4 regions of the Thalassospira sp. A40-3 genome follow, and region 1 is predicted to be linked to each of the others. Evidence: riboswitches for the same ligand, from Rfam matches in the RefSeq annotation. Region 1 holds a riboswitch; each other region holds the start of a gene.
The links. Region 1 has a riboswitch for cobalamin ahead of IT893_RS17125 (methylmalonyl-CoA mutase family protein). Riboswitches for the same ligand answer to the same signal wherever they lie in the genome.
Positions count from the first base shown of each region.

Region 2: it holds a riboswitch for cobalamin, as region 1 does, so the genes downstream of both, IT893_RS09255 (DUF4198 domain-containing protein) here and IT893_RS17125 (methylmalonyl-CoA mutase family protein) in region 1, are expected to answer to the same signal.
Region 3: it holds a riboswitch for cobalamin, as region 1 does, so the genes downstream of both, IT893_RS03135 (ABC transporter substrate-binding protein) here and IT893_RS17125 (methylmalonyl-CoA mutase family protein) in region 1, are expected to answer to the same signal.
Region 4: it holds a riboswitch for cobalamin, as region 1 does, so the genes downstream of both, cobU (bifunctional adenosylcobinamide kinase/adenosylcobinamide-phosphate guanylyltransferase) here and IT893_RS17125 (methylmalonyl-CoA mutase family protein) in region 1, are expected to answer to the same signal.

Region 1 is NZ_CP065428.1:3,735,224-3,739,820, reverse strand. It holds gene IT893_RS17125 (methylmalonyl-CoA mutase family protein) at 1-1,785, opposite strand, end outside; cobalamin riboswitch at 1,921-2,100, opposite strand; gene IT893_RS17120 (response regulator) at 2,387-2,809, shown strand; gene phhA (phenylalanine 4-monooxygenase) at 2,868-3,767, opposite strand; gene IT893_RS17110 (Lrp/AsnC family transcriptional regulator) at 3,908-4,387, shown strand; gene IT893_RS17105 (SDR family NAD(P)-dependent oxidoreductase) at 4,457-4,597, opposite strand, start outside.
Region 2 is NZ_CP065428.1:2,040,184-2,044,780, forward strand. It holds gene IT893_RS09245 (cobalt ABC transporter permease) at 1-330, opposite strand, end outside; gene cbiM (cobalt transporter CbiM) at 323-1,000, opposite strand; gene IT893_RS09255 (DUF4198 domain-containing protein) at 1,017-1,814, opposite strand; cobalamin riboswitch at 1,984-2,181, opposite strand; gene IT893_RS09260 (DUF924 family protein) at 2,332-2,874, shown strand; gene IT893_RS09265 (glycosyl transferase family protein) at 2,934-3,998, opposite strand; gene yaaA (peroxide stress protein YaaA) at 4,023-4,597, opposite strand, start outside.
Region 3 is NZ_CP065428.1:699,829-704,425, forward strand. It holds gene IT893_RS03125 (bifunctional 2-polyprenyl-6-hydroxyphenol methylase/3-demethylubiquinol 3-O-methyltransferase UbiG) at 1-56, shown strand, start outside; gene IT893_RS03130 (glucan biosynthesis protein) at 133-1,734, opposite strand; cobalamin riboswitch at 1,907-2,110, shown strand; gene IT893_RS03135 (ABC transporter substrate-binding protein) at 2,336-3,361, shown strand; gene IT893_RS03140 (iron ABC transporter permease) at 3,402-4,478, shown strand; gene IT893_RS03145 (ABC transporter ATP-binding protein) at 4,475-4,597, shown strand, end outside.
Region 4 is NZ_CP065428.1:4,291,256-4,295,852, forward strand. It holds gene cobS (adenosylcobinamide-GDP ribazoletransferase) at 168-980, shown strand; gene IT893_RS19870 (histidine phosphatase family protein) at 1,011-1,622, shown strand; gene IT893_RS19875 (hypothetical protein) at 1,643-2,281, opposite strand; cobalamin riboswitch at 2,834-3,025, shown strand; gene cobU (bifunctional adenosylcobinamide kinase/adenosylcobinamide-phosphate guanylyltransferase) at 3,083-3,622, shown strand; gene cobW (cobalamin biosynthesis protein CobW) at 3,657-4,597, shown strand, end outside.

The sequences.
Region 1 (4,597 bases):
GTCATCGGCAGTGGCAAAGCCGTTATTGGTGATCGCCTCGATCCCGCCGGCTTCAAAGAAGTTGCGCGCAAAGGTCGCGCGTGCCGTGTGCTGGGCAACCTTGCCAAGATTGGCCAGGAAGACCTGCGGGAAGGATCCGGTCTTTGCCTTATGCGCATCAGAACGTTTGCGAAGCGCCTCATAACGTTCGGCAAGTCGATGGGCGGGCAGGGCACCGATACATGTCGCGGCGCTGGTGCCATAAAGATCGGTAAACATATGCCCGATGGTGGCACCGGCGCGCGCGGCCTCAATCATGGCGCTCAGGCTTTTGCCGACCGTGCCATCAAATTTGGTCTGACGGGCCTTGGCATCTGCAACGATCGCCTCAAGGTCCGGCTTTTCGCAGGTTACTTTTGCTTCTGTGATGTTGGGGAATTCCGACACACCGGTCAGCGGATCCCGACGGGTCGACAGGCGTTTTTCACGGGCGTTCCAGACGGTCTCGATCTCGGTCTTCAGACTGCCATTGGCAAGGGCACTTAAAATGCCACCCGATGATTCAAGCGACTGGAACTTGGACCAAGCTGCCTTCGCCAGTTCCTTGGTCAGGTTTTCAATAAACCACGAACCACCCGCCGGATCGATGACCCGGTGCACGTTGCTTTCTTCCTGCAAAATCAGTTGGGTGTTGCGCGCAATGCGGCGCGCAAAGCCATCGGGCAGGCCAATCAGATGATCATAAGGCAGGCAGGTCACACTATCCGCACCGCCAAGACCGGCGGCAAAGCTTGTCACCGTGGTGCGCAGCATATTGACCCACGGATCAACCTTGGTCAGGGCCATTTCGGCCGAAACCGCATTGATCGTAATCGTTGCATCCTCGGCACCCGATGCCGAAAGAACGCGGCTCCACATCATGCGAAGCGCACGCAGCTTGGCGATCCCGGCAAAGAAGTCCGTGCCGATGGCGACGTTAAACACCATCGCACCCGCGGCCTGATCAACCGCCATCCCGGCATCGGTCAGGGCACGCAAATAGGTCACCCCGCTTACCAGCAAACAGGCCAGTTCCTGAGCATCGGTGGCCCCGGCATTGTAATAAGGTGCGCCATTCACCGAAATTGCGGTCGCCAGCGGGAACAGATCAATCAGCTCAACCGCAACACTTGCCGCATGATCAACCGCCTCCTGTGCGCCACAGGGCAGGGTGCCGGTAGATGCCAGGGTTCCGATCGGGTCGATGTTAAAGGCCGGTGCGGCTTCGTCGGCACCGTCGGTATTTGCGATATGGGCAGCCAGAAGTGCTGCGGCCGGAACACCAGCCGCCCCGGCATCAAGTCCGACGGTGGCAAGGTTGGTGTAAACATCCTCAAGCGCGGCATCAAGGTCCGCCAGACAATGAATGGCAATCCCATCAACACCGACCTCTGCAGAACTGATTTCGCGCCCCGCACGGGCGGCGGCATCAAGCCTTAGCGTGATTGAGGTCGCCCCATTTTCAAGGTCCTCGAGGATCGCGGCATTGGTGGCCTTGGGGTCGGGATGGGTATGAAGTTGACGGATGTCCCAGCCGGTGACGGTTTCGCGCGGCTCGACCGTGGCATTAAGAACTTCGTGGATCAGCCGGGTCGCGTCATCCTGATCATCATTTGTATAGATCGGCTGAACGGAAAACCCATCAAGCGTATTGGTGACAAGCTTCTTTTCGAACGGTGCCCCTTTAAGGGCCTCCTCGGCAAGCTTGCGCCAACTTGCGTAATCAGCAGATGGAAATTCGGATGCGAGCTTTAGCGGGTCGGACATGGTTTCTCCCGGCTTGGTGTGTCCCGTCCTTGATGCGACTCCATATGGGGTCTTCATATGGCGTCGGGCACGGAACGTTGCCAAATTCTATTCTACTACGGATTCCCAGTACCCGGTACACCCCGCCCGGCCCATTTCATGCCAAGAAAACACCATCGGTATTCTGACTCGCGAGAAAGCCTGCAAAAAGGCCGTCACGCTTACAGTTGCGGGGGCAGTTCCGGGCTTGGCCAAAGTGCGCTAAAGCACGGCCGCACCGGATTCCCGATCCTATTTTCCGGTCACATTCGCGACATGGCGGTTTATAGCACCTGTCCTTAATTCCGTAAATAGGCATGGAAATGCCTATTTAGACGGATATCGACCCCGACAAATCAGGTTTCCGTAACGTTATGTCGGCGGAAACATTGGGGTTTTGCACGTCTGTTCGTGGTTTGCGCGCCGCATGGTTCCGATCCTTGCGGCCTTATACTTTCGCGGCACGGGTGCAAGATCAGGGTGAAGCCGGAACATTGCGTGGCAAAAATTTGGCGGGTTTAACCAATTTGACATTTTCGTCTGTCAGTTTGGACTTGTCCCAAAACTCGGAGTATCGCCATCCATGAACGCGCTCAGCGCCATGCCGTCGCAATTCTGTCCTGATGGACTGGTTGCGTTCGCCGACGACAGTCCCAGCGCCAAAGCAGCCCTTGAAACAGTGTTGCGTCGGGCAGGATATGACGTGGCCGGTTTTGATTGTGCCGATGATCTGATTGATCAGCTGGACGGGCTTTATCCCCGTGCCATCATCCTTGATATCGAAATGCCGGGTATGAGCGGCTTTGAAGCGTTCTGCGAAATTCGCCGCCGCTATCCCAACAGCCAAAACGTGCCGGTTTTCTTCTTCTCGGCCCATTATGATGCCGACACCCGCGCACAAGCCGATGCGCTTGGGGCGGCCGATTTCATCAGCAAGGACGCCAGCCCGAAAGTGGTGCTTGAGCAACTCAATCGGGTGCTGGGTCATTCCATCAGTGCCTGCTAGCGGTGCTGCCAGACCAGCCCTGCCTTGATCAATCCTGAACGGATCGCCACGCCCTGCCTTACGCAGGGCGTTGTTGTCTGTGGGTCCTGTGGGTCTCCTCGCCCAGGGAAATGATGCTGTCTGCAGCACCATGCACATGATAAAGCCGGTCTGTCGGCAAGGTGGTTGCCGGATCAATCGCAGGCTTCTTGGCGAGCCGATCATAGATCGGGGCGAGCGGCACATTCATCGCGTCAAACAACTGATCGTAACTTTCCAGAACGAAATAGGTTTTCTGGAAATCATCAATCGCATAATCCGTGCCCATGACGCGTTCAAGCTCGAACGCTACCCGGTTTGGTGTGGGATCGGTCACCGAATAGATGGTTTCGGTTTGCGATGACAACATGCCAGCCCCATAGGCGCGCAATCCATGCGGGGTCATGATCAGGCCAAACTCCACCATGTACCAATACATCCGCGCCAGCTGTTTCAGGCCGCCCATCGCAATGGCCTCTGGGCCCTTGGCGCCATAGGCTGCCAGATAGTCGGCAAAGGTCGGGTCATAGAGCATCGGCACATGACCAAAAAAGTCATGGAAGATGTCGGGTTCGACCAGATAATCCATTTCCTCGGGCTTGCGCAGCCACACCGTGACCGGGAACCGCCGATTGGCAAGATGGTCAAAAAACACATCATCAGGCACCAGCCCCGGAACAGCCACAAGATGCCAGCCGGTCGCCGCATGGAGCTTCTCGCTAACCCGGCCGAAATGCGGAATCTGATCCGCCGCATCAAGTTTCATCAGATTGCGAATGTAATCCTCGGCGGCATAACCGGCCAAAATGCGCGACTGGCGGTCATAAAGTTTGCGCCAAAGTTCGTGCTCGGCCTCGGTATATGTGCTCCAGTCCTGATCGATGGTGTAGTCGTCATTGATGTGGCTGTAATCACCACGCAGATCGTTTCCCTGATTCATGGCCGTCCTCTTTCGGGTTCTATTGCCGATTTACAAGGATCATTTTACATCAACTCTAATGTCATTTTCTGGCCAATAGGGCATCGAAATCGGCTATGATGTGCATATTGTGACCTTGTGTGTTTGATTTGGGGTTTAAAATGACCGACGTGACGCTAAGTGCGACCGATATCCGCATCCTGCAGGCCCTGCAAAAGGACGCCGCCATCAGCAATGTTCAACTGGCTGAAATGGTCGGCATGTCGCCATCGCCGTGTTTGCGTCGGGTCAAACAGCTTGAGGCATCCGGGGTGATCAAACGTCAGGTCGCCCTTCTGGATCGCAAGAAACTCGGCTTTGGGGTGCTGGCGACCATTCAGGTCCGCTTGCAAAGCCATACCGAACAAGGGGCGGAGGATTTCGCCCGCGCGATGAATGATCTTCCGGAAATCCTGTCCTGCTGGGCGATGACGGGACGGCAGGATTTTCTGCTGGTGTCTGTGGCACGCGATATCGAAAGCTTTGGCGATTTTGTTACCCATCAGTTGCTTTCAATGCCCAATGTGCGCGATGTGCAATCCAGTCTGGTTTTAAAGGAATACAAGAACCTGACAGCCATACCGTTGCCGAAAGGCGGTTAAAGGTATCGGAAAGACGTATGCGGGGCCGGGTGCAAATGCACCCGGCCCAGTCTTTGGTGGCAGTCGCAATCAGGTGCCGAGACCACCCGCGATATTGATGGTCTCGCCAGTGATGTACCCGGCATGCGGACCAGCAAAAAAGGCGATGGTTTCAGAAACTTCCTCCAACGTAGCAATACGTCGGATCGGATGCATATCGAGAAGCGCATC
Region 2 (4,597 bases), 1.7 Mb from region 1:
ATCAGCACCCGCTAGGTCCGCTATGGAAAAGATTGCCTCGGCGACGTGCCCTGCCCCGAGATCGGCACGAAAACGCAGATCAACTTGTTGGCTTGGCGTGTAGACAAAGAAACCATCACCATCAGTGGTAACTTCATCAATCTTGTTGCCATCAAGATCAAAGATCTCAACAAGCGTGTTTTCGGCCATGACACCGTTGGAGAAACCGATTTCACCTTCGACGTTTGAACCGCTTGGAAACAGGGATGCGATAACCTTGTGCGCCTGTGCAGGTGTGGTGCCGACCACAAGCATGCCAAGCGCAAAGACCAGCATGAGTGATCTAGCCATTGGATGCCTCGCCCGCCTGCTTTGCACGCAAGGATGCTGCTGGCTGCATCTCGAAACCCGATGTCTGATCGGCGGGTTGCAGCAAGGCCGGTTTGACCTTGGCGATCAGATATACCGATGCCGCTGAAACCAGCCCTTCGACCACCATGATCGGAATGTGGGCAAAGAAGACCAGCTTGGCCGCCGGGACAAACGCATCACCGCTGAGCGCAAGCGAAATCGCGACAAACACCGTTGTCAGCCCGATGGAAAATGCACCGGCACATCCACCAAGCACGGCGGCTGCGACCGGGTTGCTGCGCGACACCATTCCCCGGAACAAAAGCCCCGCCAGCACAGCCGGAAAGGCGATATTGACCGTATTGACGCCAAGAACCGTCAAACCGCCAAAGCCAAAGAAAACCGCCTGAAGCAAGAGACCGACAAAAAGTGCCGGAAACGCGGTCCAGCCAAGCACGAGCCCGGCAAGACCGCTCATGATCAGATGCACACTGGATGGTCCCACCGGCACATGAATAAGCGAGGCAACAAAGAATGTTGCCGACAAAACCCCGGTAGCAGGAATTTTATCGATTGGCAGTTTACGCAGTCCAAGGCCAAGCCCGGCAACTGCAAGAATACCCCCGCCAATCAAGACTTCCGGTGCCAGCGCACCATCAACAATATGCATCTGTTTTGTCCCTCGCCTATTTCACATCATAGGCGCGAACCCACAGGACTGCATCCTGTGAAAGTTCCTTGCCCTGAAATTCTTTTTCAGGGCCGCTGCCAAGTGCTGCAAATCCCCAAAAGCCTGCCTTGGGGACACCAAAAGTGAAATACCCGTTTTCATCGGAAATGGCCACAACCGCACCGCCGGGCATTGGCGATGCCGTTGGGCTTTTGGGGGTATTGCTGGCCATATCGGGTTCTGCTGCCATGTATTCGATTTCGACTTCAACACCGGCGACAGGTTGGCCTTCGCTTAGCACACGGCCGGTAAAGGTCGAACCGGCAATGATGTTGGTTGGTCGATTAAGCGGCAGGATTTCGGTTTTAAGACCTTGCGGTTCCATCCAGTCGGTCGGAATTTCATTGCGGTTCACATAGGACTTCGTGATCTGCTGGATGAAGATATCTTCGCTTTCTTCGAAATACGGTGCCGGGACCACCACCATGACGTAATCACCGCTGCGGCGCAGTGTTAAAGTTGCGTCAAAGGCCGCTGCCGAGTTGGCAATTCCGGTGAAAGTAATCGGCGAAAGCGTTGATTTCAGATCAATTTTCTCACCGCGATTAACCGCATAAAATTCAAACGGCTCGGCCATATCCATGACATGGCCGTTTTCAAACGGGTGCCAGAAAATCAGCTTTACCGGCTGATCCCCGGCCTTGGTCACGTTTACGTTCGGCGTATAGGCCAATTGAAAATGCGCATGCGCCGGCATGGTCGCCGACAGCACGCAGGCGCTTGCAATCGCAAGCCTGCCAAGGGTCTTAAACATATAATCGTCTCTTTCTCAAACGATGCACGCAGGCCAACGGCCCAACGCACAGGGTCAGGACAAAGAACGATAGGATGGCTGGAAGCAAGATTGCGGATCTTCAAAAGACCGTTTGTACCCCTGCAACCTGACGCTCACCCCGGCGTCCAACAGTTTCATACCGGGCAATCAGCACCCGGCAGTCAAAGGCAGGTCTCCTGGCTCACGGTTTGAAAAGCAATGCGCCTTCCCGGTTTGCACCAGTGGCATATGCAATGCTCTGACCGCTTACAGTTGCGGGGGCAGCCGTGGCTTTGTCATGCATGACGCACCACGTTCCCTTTTAAGTTGGTCCAATCGGATCAACACCAAAGACAATGTCATAATCCACGCCGGACGGATTGCTGTCAACTCCCTGCCCCATGGTCCATGACAATCTTTTTGCGGATGGCTTGACGCGCCTTAAACCGGGCGCGAAGATCACCCGCAATTTTGCCGACGGGCCGCAAAAGCCTGCAATCAGATGGGTGGAAACATTATGAAACCTGAAACGGTTCTTGTTTTCTGGTTCAAGGAACTCGAAGAAAAACAGTGGTTTATCAAGGATGAAGCCCTCGATCGCCATATCGCGGAACGCTTTGCCGATTTTCATGCCGCCGCCACGGCCGGAGAGCTTTTTAACTGGCGCAAAACCGCCCATGGACGACTTGCCGAGATCATCGTTCTTGATCAGTTTTCACGCAATATGTACCGCGATCAGCCACAGTCCTTTGCATCAGATCCAATGGCATTGGTGCTGGCACAGGAAGCTGTTTCCTTGAGGCTGGATCGCAAACTGGTCACACCGCAGGAACAGGCATTTCTGTATATGCCCTACATGCACTCAGAATCCGAAATCATTCATGAAGTGGCGGTTGACCTGTTTTCACAGCCCGGCCTTGAGCACAATTCCGAGTTCGAGCTGAAACACAAGAAGATCATTGACCGGTTTGGCCGCTATCCACACCGCAATGAAATACTGGGTCGTCCATCAACGGCAGAGGAAGTGGCGTTTCTCAAAGAACCCGGATCATCGTTCTGAGCATTAAAAAAGGGACGGTTTCCCGTCCCTTTTATTCGATCTCACTTGATCACGGAACATCAGCCGACATCACGGTCGCGATTATCCCACCAGCCCTGCACAAGGCTTTCTGCCTCATCCATGTAATCCGCCTTGCCGGCAAGGAAGGCTGCCATGGCAGCACTGCCCTTGATCTTGGCTTCGGCAGGAATATCTTCTACCTCGCCACGCCAGACAGCCAGGAAGTGCTTTAGCGACACAGGGCTTTGTTCTTCGCCGTCTTTCTCGGTTTTCGACAGCAATGCGGGCCAGCGAACATCATTCAGCTCACCATTATCAAGCATGCGCAGATCGACATGCTTATAGGGTGTTCTTTCGGCTTCGCCGCCACCGCCCTTGATCACACCGATGCGTGGAAGTTCCAAGAGCTTGCCGGTTTCACGATGGACATCAAGAAACGCCGGATGAAACACACCAAGGAAGGCTGCACGCGCATGCAACGGATTAAGCAAACGCAGTAACGTATTGACCGGACTGCGCAACCCAAGAATCGGACGCAATCCAATCAGCTCCTGCAGTTTGGGATGCATGTGACGCAGCGGCAGATATGCAAAGCCCTTCGATGCGATATCAGAACGCGCTTCTTCTGCAGACATGGCAATCGGAAGCTTAAGCGCCTTGATGGCAACTTCTGTGCTGATCCCGTTGACCAGATGCGAGTTATAGCCATGCATCAGCACCGGAACATTATTCTGTGACAGCAAAAGCGCCGACAGCACGAACCAAGGCAGACCACGGGTCCGACCGGCCGCATAGGATGGCCAATCCAGCGCAGGACGCATAAGCGCGTCATCTTTGCTGTCTTCATCCGGTTCAAGGCGCGCGGCCTTGCGCACAGCTTCGATCATGCCAGCCAGTTCTTCGGGCGTTTCAGCACGGTAGCGCAGCATCAAAAGGAATGCGCCAAGCTGGATCGGTTCGACCTCGTCGCGCAGGATCATCGAGAACGCATCAAATGCCTCCTCGCGGGTCAGACTGCGCGAACGGCCCGGCCCACGGAAAAACGTGCGCAGATAGCCAGAAAACGGATGCGCCTCTGGTAAGACATTCTCATCCTCGAGCTGTTCAAGATGCTCGTCGGTCATATGGTTTCACCGGAATAGTTGGTGTTACTGATCGTGAATACGCGTGAAGACCCACTCTGTCTCGGTCGAGAGGTCATCCTGATAGCGATAGCCATCAACATTAAACTTCTTGAGCTCTTGCGGGTCTTCGAGCCGATTGTCAATCATATAGCGTGCCATCATGCCACGCGCACGCTTTGCCGAGAAGCCGACAACCTTGGCCGTACCGCCCTTCACTTCCTTGAACACAGGCGTAATTACCGGGCCATCAAGGACCTTGGTCTTGATCGATTTGAAATACTCGTTCGAGGCGAGATTGATCAGGCTACGGTCCTTGTGACCTTTGGTAATCTCGTTGATTTCTTTTGAAAGCTTATCATCCCAGAACGCGTAAAGGTCCTTGCCCCGCGGGTTCGAAAGGCGCGTTCCCATTTCAAGACGGTATGGCTGCATCAAATCACGCGGCTTCAGAAGGCCATAAAGGCCCGAAAGCATCCGAAAATGGTCCTCTGCCCAGTCGATGTCTTCGGCCTTCATGGTATCGGCATCAAGGCCGACATAGGTATCACCGCGGAATGCAAAGATCGCCGGTTTGGCGTTGGTGCTATTAAACGGACGCG
Region 3 (4,597 bases), 1.3 Mb from region 1:
GCAGCAAGCCGGGGAAACTGATCGATACGGTGATTGCACTGGAACGAAACCGGTAACCTTTCAGCGCCCAAAAGACGGGTCAGTGCAAATGACATTGCCCTGTCTTTCTTTTGGTCGCGTTTGATTGCCGAGTTAACCTTGCTGCTGGTTACCAACGGCCGGCAGGTGCTGGAACATCCAGGTTTCACTGAGCGGTTCATCACCGCGTTTCAGATACATGCGCAGGTCAACCGGGTCTGTGCCCGCCGCCTTAAGGTCAAAGGCCGCGCGCCAGATGCGGGTATCCATGATCGGTTCGATCTTGGTGCGCACAATCTCCCCGCGCGAGGATGTCACAACCACTTCGGGGAATTCGCCATATGCAAGCGTTCCCAGAACCTCACCCTCGAACTCGACGGAAAACTTGATCTCGTCCTTGGGTCGGTTGGTGCCGGGCTCCCCGCCACGGCCCATGCGGGTTGCGGTTGCGTGTGCCAGTTCCTTGACCGGGAACGGGTTATGGGCCTGCCAATACAGGCGGTATTTGAATTGATAAGAATTGCCCGCCTTGGCTTCGCCATTCGGGACCCAGAAGGCGGCAATGTTATCGTGGATTTCATCGTCGGTCGGGATTTCGATCAACTGAACCGCACCGTCATGCCAGTCGCCTTGCGGTTCGACCCACAGGCTGGGGCGGCGGTGATAACGCACACCATCAAGATAGTTTTTCACATCGCGATCGCGCTGCATCAGGCCAAAACCACGCGGATTATTGTCACCAAACGCCGATGCGCGGATGGTTTCCGGGTTGTTCAGCTGTCGCCAGATGCGTTCCCCGCCGCCAGTCCAAAGCTCCAGCCCGTCGCTGTCATGCACTTCCGGACGCCAGTCAAAGCGGAACGACTTGTTCTGTTCGGAATACCAGAACATGCTGGTCAGCGGTGCGATGCCAAGCCGTTCTATGTCTTTGCGCAAAAACAGATGCTTTTCGACATCCGTCGTCACCCCTTCGCCGCGATAAAGCAGGAATTTATAAGCACCCGTGATGCTGGGCCCATCCAGCAGGGCATAGACCGTCACCGGGTCTTCGGGGTTTTTGGCCGGTTTGATAAAAAATTGACGGAAATCGGGGAATTCTTCGGGAACCGAGGTCGCCGTATTGACCGCAATGCCGCGCGCCGACAGGCCATATTGGCCTTCATCGCCAATCGCGCGGAAGTACGATGCGCCAAGAAACGCTGCCCAGTCCTGGGTTTTCCAGTCATCGCGCGCCTGATTTTCATGCAGGCGGAAACCGGCAAAGCCGCTATTGGCGGGCAGTTGGCGGGCAATGCTGTCTTCGGGCATGTCAAAGTAATCGGGCTTATAGATCACTTCGCGTGCCTGCCCGTTTTCCAGAAGATACATATGCACCGGTTTGGCGAAATACATACCCAGATGGAAGAAGGTCAGCGGATAGGTGCCCGACCCATCGGAAAACGGCGAATGGTCGCGTTTGTAGTGCAGCTTGCCATGGGTGTCGTAATCGATCTTGCCGACAATTTCCGGGTTTGGCGCAACGGGTGCTTCATATGCCGATGCGGCCATGGATTTGGCGCGTGCAATCAGATCGGCAAAATCAAACGGCTGTGCCGAACCCAGATCAAGGCCGTCGACATCTGCCAAAGCATGCTGATAGATCGACATTCCCGGCAGGATAAGACCGGCTGCCGCGATGGATTTCAAAAAGCGTCTGCGTTCAACAGAAGTCGTCATGTTCATCACATTCCTGTGGTTTGAGGTGTCGGGAAAGCATACCCGGCAGTGTGGAGGTAATCGGGATGAAACATGGCAAATTCAAGGTCGTATCAATTGCTTTTTATGCATGGAGGCGCAGCGTTAATGCCACTGGTGGTCTGCCAATTTCCTTGACCGTGTTTTTGGTTTAATCTAACCGTGACGTGTCGGTATCCGAATATCGGATAAAGGGAATTCGAGATGGGCCGAATATGGGCTCATTAACCGAAGCTGCCCCCGCAACTGTAGGCGGCGAGCATTTTTCTGACCAATGCCACTGGGATCAACCCGGGAAGGCCAGGGAAAATGCGTTGACCCGTAAGCCAGGAGACCTGCCGACACGAAGACGACGGACCGGGCGGGGTGCCCCGGAGAATGTCGGTACGTGTCTTGGCCCAACAGTTTAGCCCAGGTTTTCTAAGCTTTAAGGCCGACATCTTCCGCCATCTCCTGACACTTTTGCCAGTCCATTGACAGCAGTAAAAGTGATGTTATGTTATAACATAACATTTGACGGTGCGTTGAAACTGGATCATCCAAAACGGTCCCGGATCAGCGCATCAGCAAGAGGGAACTAAAAGTGATCAATCACGATAAACGTGTACTGGCGGTCGGGGTGTTTGCCGCTGGTCTTATTTCATCTGTTTCACTTGCCTCGCCGACCGAATATCCGCTCAGTATCGAGAACTGCGGCACTGTGTTGCAATTTGACGCGGCCCCCGATCGCGTGGTGTCGCTGGGCCAAAGCACGACCGAAATTCTTTATTCGCTGGGCCTGGCCGATAAGGTCAAGGGTACGGGTGTCTGGTTCGGTCCGGTGATGGATGAATTCAAGGACGTCAACGCATCTGTGCCGCGTCTGGCCGACAATGATCCGGGTTTCGAGACCGTTGTCGCGCAAAAGCCGCAACTGGTTGCCACCCAGTATCAGTGGCATGTCGGGCCCAAGGGCACCGTTGGCACCACCGAACAGTTCAACGAACTGTCCATTCCGGTCTACACCGCACCCGCTGATTGTGTGGGCAAGGACAATGCCGGTGGCGGTGACGGGGTGCGTCACGAAGGCTTCACTATGGATCTGATTTATCGCGAGATTTCCGATCTTGCGCAAATCTTTGATGTCGAAGATCGCGGCGACGCACTGATTGCCAGCTTGAAGGAACGTCAGGAAAGCTCATTGGCGCGTGTGACGGCAAGCGGCCATGACAACGTATCCGCTGTCTTCTGGTTTTCCAGTCCCGAAATCAACAGTGATCCCTATGTGGCCGGCAAAAACGGTGCAGCGGGCTATATCGCCGGTAAACTTGGTGTTCGCAACATCATCGACAGCAATGAAGAATGGCCAACAGTTGGCTGGGAAACCATCGCGCGCGCCAATCCTGATATCATTGTGATTGGCAAAATGGGCCGTCGGCGTTTTCCGGCCGATGACTGGCAGGTCAAGATGGACTTCCTGAAAACCGATCCGGTCGCAAGTCAGATGAAGGCGGTGCGCAATGGCAATATCGTGGTGATGGACGCCCAGTCGATGGATCCGACCATCCGCCTGATCAATGGTATTGAAACACTTGCCGAAGCCGTCGAAAGACTGAGCGCTTCGAACTGACCTGCACTGCCAAAGGCGCATGATATGCCCGGAGAATTCAATGTTTGAAACAACGCCAGTGCAGCAGCCGGTTCAGCCACCTCGGCAATCGCTGGCGGGTCGGGCATATCTTGCGCGGGCTGGTGTCAGTCTTGGTGCTTTGGTTTTGCTTGTTGGCGTCATCGCAATGGCCGCGGCCAAGGGGGAAACACACATTCCCCTTGGTACCGTCTTTCAGACCATTGCCAATCATCTTTGGCAGGCGGGCTATGACGTTGATCCGATTGATGCCGGGATCATCTGGAATTACCGGATATCGCGCGCCATGGTGGCGGCGGCCTGCGGGGCGTCCCTTGCGCTGTCCGGCGCAGTGTTGCAGGCACTTTTGCGCAATAGCCTTGCTGATCCTTATTTGCTGGGGATTTCGGCCGGGGCATCGACCGGTGCAGTCAGCGTTGCCATTCTGGGGTTTGGCGCGGGCATGGTTTCCCTGTCACTTGGCGCCTTTGTCGGCGCGCTGGTGGCATTCGGGTTTGTTGCCCTTTTGGCCATTCCGGCCGGGCGCGGGGCCGGTGCGATCATTCTTGCCGGGGTAGCCGGATCACAACTGTTTAACGCGTTAACGTCCTTCATCGTGACCAAGGCCGCCACGGCGGACGAGGCACGCGGGGTAATGTTCTGGCTGCTTGGTAATCTAAGTGGCGTGCGATGGCCTGATGTCTATCTTGCGCTGCCGGTTGCCGTTATCGGCTTGCTGGTTTGCCTTTGGTATTCCCGTGCGCTTGATGCCTTTACCTTTGGTGTGGAGTCGGCAGCATCCCTTGGTGTGCCGGTGCGCCGGGTTTATGTGGTGTTGATTGCCATTGCTGCCTCGATGACCGCAGTGATGGTCAGTATCGTCGGGTCCATCGGCTTTGTCGGGTTGGTCATTCCCCATGCCGCGCGGTTCTTTGTTGGAACACGGCACGGATTTCTGTTGCCGGCATCGGCCCTGATCGGGGCGGTGTTTCTTGTGGCGGCCGATATTGTATCGCGCATCATCCTTGATGGTCAGGTCCTGCCCATCGGGGTTATCACGGCGCTGATCGGTGCACCGGCCTTTGCGATCATCCTGTGTCATGGGCGGGTGTTGCGATGAGCCTTGAATTACGCAATGTCGGCTGGAATGCCGGATTTAAAAAGATCATCAGCGACGTGTCGCTTCACGTGACACGGGGCGAGTTCCTGGGTGTGATTGGGCCAAACGGATCAGGCAAA
Region 4 (4,597 bases), 560 kb from region 1:
TAACTAGTGTTCCGCTTGGCTTCCGGGGTGGTAAGGATTAGGCTCGGAAACCAATTTTGTAAGGCGGTTCAGGAAGTCGGGCCAAACTAGGCCTGTGCGCAACAGATTGCCAGTTTGAAAATCGGAAATTTATGCTATCCAAAGATCATAACCAAAACGAAACAAATATGCAAAGCTCGGATTCATCTGACAAACCCGGCCCAGACACAGCGACAGATGCCCCCGTCGAGGTTTCGCCTATTTCCGATTTCTGGCGCGCCCTGGCGTTACTTAGCCGTGTTCCGGTCAAGGGTATCGAGGATTTCCGCGCTGAGGTGATTGCAAGATCGGTCTGGTCTTGGCCGTTGGTCGGTTTGTTGCTGGCTGGTTTTGCCATGCTACCGGCGATGCTGGTCTATTCCCTGACAGCCAATATCCTGATTTTTGCGATTGTTGCCTTGGCAGGCATGGTTTTGTTGACCGGATCAATGCATGAAGATGGCATCGCAGATTGTGCCGACGGGTTTGGCGGCGGGTTTGAGCATGCGCGCAAGCTTGAAATCATGCGCGACAGCCAGATCGGTACATATGGCGTTGTTGCCCTGATCCTGTGTTTTGGCCTGCGTCTGATTTTACTTTCTGCGGCGGGCGATGCCGGGCAGGCAGCGATCCTGTTTCTGGTGATGGCAATAACATCACGGGCGGCAATGCCAGTCGTGATGCATATCCTGCCTCCGGCGCGCGCCGATGGTTTGGGCAAGGGGGCCGGAACGCCAAATTTGATGATGGTCGGTTTGGGTGTTGGCCTTGCTTTGATCCTGTCGCTTGTTTTATCGGGTCTGTTTGCGACGATGGCCATTCTAATGGGTGGACTTTTGGCGGTGGGTATTGTTGCGGCGGTCGCGAAATGGCAGATCGGTGGCCAGACAGGGGATGTCCTGGGGGCAACCCAGATCGTGACCGAACTGTTTGTTGGTATCGCCTTTATTGCCGCCCTTTGATCAACCAGCACAGCAACAAGAAGGAATGCCGTGAGCAGTTTGAAAATAACCCGCTGGTGGCTGGTGCGTCACGCGCCCGTCCAAAATCCGAAACGGCTGGTCTATGGCCAAAGTGACATGCCTGCCGACCTTTCCGATGAAAAGGCACTGGCTGCCCTTGCCGGGCAACTGCCGGGTGATGCCGTCTGGGTAACCAGCCATCTGTCACGTACGCATGATACGGCGCGCAGTCTGCAGGCGTTCATGGATAAAGACATAGCGCCGCAGGCTGAAAGCGGCTTTGCCGAACAGCATTTTGGTGATTGGGAATTGCAGAACTGGAATGATTTGCCCAAGGGGGAAACAACACGGTTCTGGACCGACTTTGCCCGCCAACACCCCCCAAAGGGTGAAAGCTTTGCCGATGTGGTTGCCCGTGTCGGACCCGTCTTTGGCCGATTGAGTGCGGATTGGGCCGGGCGCGACATTGTCGCTGTCGTTCATGGCGGCACAGTGCGTGCCATGCTTGCCAATGCACTGGGTTTATCCCTTGAAACCGCATTGGCATTTCATATCGACACGTTGGGTCTGACCACGCTTGAATATATCGACGGTGTCGACGAACCGGGCTGGCGCGTGACCGCTGTCAATCAGCGCTTTTAAGGAGCTTAAGGCATGTTCCGTCAGGCAGAGGCCAGCTCGATATCGGATGCCATGTCATCAAGCGCGTGTTCTGCCAGATAGCGGTCAACCATATCCGGATTCAGATCATGTTTTTCGCAGATGTCGAAAACATCGCGCAGATAGGCCTGATAATAGGGCACCGGGCGGCTGCGTGATTTGCTTCGCAATTTGGCGACATTCGGGAAATCACTGGCAAAGGATGCGTTTTCAATCACCTGGATGATGGTGTCATCAATGATGGCAGCCGGCATTCCGCAATAAGTCTTGCCGCAGGCAGACAACATCTTGCTGGCAGTCGGAACGGAAATGCCCGGCTGGGAAAGCAGCTCGTTCAACTCGTCCTGTCCGAAATCCGAGATCGACATCAGGGTCACTAGGGTTGGCATATCGCGCACAAGCAACGAAAGCGCATTGACGCGAATGCCACGTTCATGGGACCAGATGATGGTTGCGATTACACCCTTTGAGGCATCCTCGGCAAAGATGTCACGCACATCGCGGCGTGCCAGAGTGATCTCGCCATCGGCTGCGCGCTGTTCAAGAAAATCCTGAAATGACCGATCAGGACTGTTCAGACGGTCCAGCAATCCCAGCCACATGTCCTTGCGAGACGATGTGGTCCAGGTTGGCGCGTTCATCTGTCGGATTTTGGATAGGTGAGAACGTATTGCCATTGGTCTTGAAAAATCCAGATTACCCCAAGAGTTTCGGTTGCAGTATTTCCTGCAGCCATCCGGGTGATGAGTCTACTTCCCGGGTTTTCGCCAGATTGCGGATTGTTCCGTCTTTAGGGTCAGGACCTATTAATTTGGTTTGAATGGTTAAACAGATTTGCGCGGATACGCGGAGTAAAACTGCAGGAAGATATTTATCTTTCAAGGTTTTACGACAAAGTAGTCCGTGCAAATCCGATTAATCCGAAGGACAGACGTTATATTTGCAAACTCCAGCGTCAAATCCCTTGTGCGGGATACCAACCCGCCCGGCGGGCTTTTCCTTGGATTTCGCAAATATAACGTCTGCCATTCAAATCAAATTAATAGGTCCTGACCCTAGTTCCAGCGCAACGGCTTGATGTTGGCTGAAATGGTATGACCTCTCAAGCAGACAATTCTTACAAATACTGACCTTCCGATTAGGGTGGGGTGGTAACGAAGGGTTAAGTGCCGAGAATGACCTTTGGCATTTTTGGCAAACCTGCTAGGTTCGGCGCATCGTTCGGTGATGGGAAATCGGTGCAAGGCCGATGCTGCCCCCGCAACTGTATCGGGTTGGGAGATCCGGGTCGGTGCCAACGCGCCAGACCAGCCACCGGGAAACCGGGAAGGCGGATCGCTTTCATGCCCGCAGCCAGGAAACCTGCCGAAGGTGTCACTATTCGAAGGAAGGTGACGACGCAATCGGGCCTCGGTGGGAGGCCATGGCGAGGAAGAAACGGGATGACCCAGACTTTACCCCCTGACGGCCCCTCTGGCGGGACGCATCTGATCCTTGGCGGGGCGCGATCCGGCAAAAGCCGGTTTGCCGAAAACATCATTAATCAGGCGGGCGGTGGCACATATATCGCAACCGGGCGTGCCTGGGATGACGAAATGGCCAACCGCATAGATCTTCACAAAAAATCACGCGGCGATCTTTGGCAGACACTCGAGGAACCGGTCGAACTTTGTTCGGCGCTGCAGACCTGTAATGTCACAGGCGGCAAGCCTGTTCTTGTTGATTGTCTGACCTTGTGGCTGACCAATCTGATGCTTGAAGACCGCGACATTGATGCCGAGATCGCAGCTCTTTGTGATCTGGTGCCAACCCTTGTCGTGCCGGTGCTTTTTGTCTCAAACGAGGTTGGTTTTGGCATCGTGCCGGAAAATGCGATGGCGCGGGCCTTTCGCGATCATGCCGGACGCCTGCATCAACGCATTGCAGAGATTGCAGACAAGGTCACCCTTGTGGTGGCCGGCATTCCGATGTCGGTCAAATAACAACATAAATTATTGAATTTTAAGGATTTCAGAAATGGCACAATTGGGCAAAATCCCGGCAACCGTCATTACCGGTTTTCTGGGCGCTGGCAAGACAACCATGATCCGCAATATGCTGGAAAATGCCAATGGCAAACGCATCGCGCTGATCATCAATGAATTTGGCGATCTGGGTGTGGATCGAGGCATCATCAATGGCTGTGGCATTGAAGGCTGCGAAGAAGATGACGTTGTTGAACTGGCCAATGGTTGCATCTGCTGTACCGTGGCTGATGACTTCCTGCCTACCATCCAGGGCCTGATTGACCGTGAAACGCCGCCTGATCATATCGTGATCGAAACATCTGGTCTTGCCCTGCCAAAACCGTTGGTAAAGGCGTTTAACTGGCCCGAAGTCCGGTCGCGTGTGACCGTTGATGGCGTTGTGGCGGTTCTTGATGGCGCGGCCCTGCGTGATGGTCTGTTTGCCCATGATCATCACGCGGTACAGGCGCAACGCGAAGCAGACGAAAATCTTGATCATGAAAGCCCGCTTGAAGAACTGTTCGAAGAACAGCTTCACTGTGCCGATATGGTGGTTCTCAACAAGACGGACCTTCTGACCGATGCCGAACGCAGCAAGGTCGAAGCCGATATCCGTGCAGAGCTGAAAAAGCCGTCAGTCAAGATTATCGCGACCGAACATTCACGGGTTGAAAACGCCATCCTGCTTGGTCTGGGGGCTGCCGCCGAGGATGACCTTGATAGTCGCCCAAGCCATCATGACGATGGCCACGAACATGATCATGATGATTTCGACAGTTTTGTCGTATCGCTTGATGCGATCAGTGATCCGGCCAACCTTGAGAAGCGCCTGATTGATGTCGTGCGTCAGTTTGACGTGCTGCGCATCAAAGGATTCGTTGATGTGCCGGGCAAACCGATGCGCCATGTGGTTCAGGGGGTTGGTGAACGTTTTCAGCGCTATTTCGACCG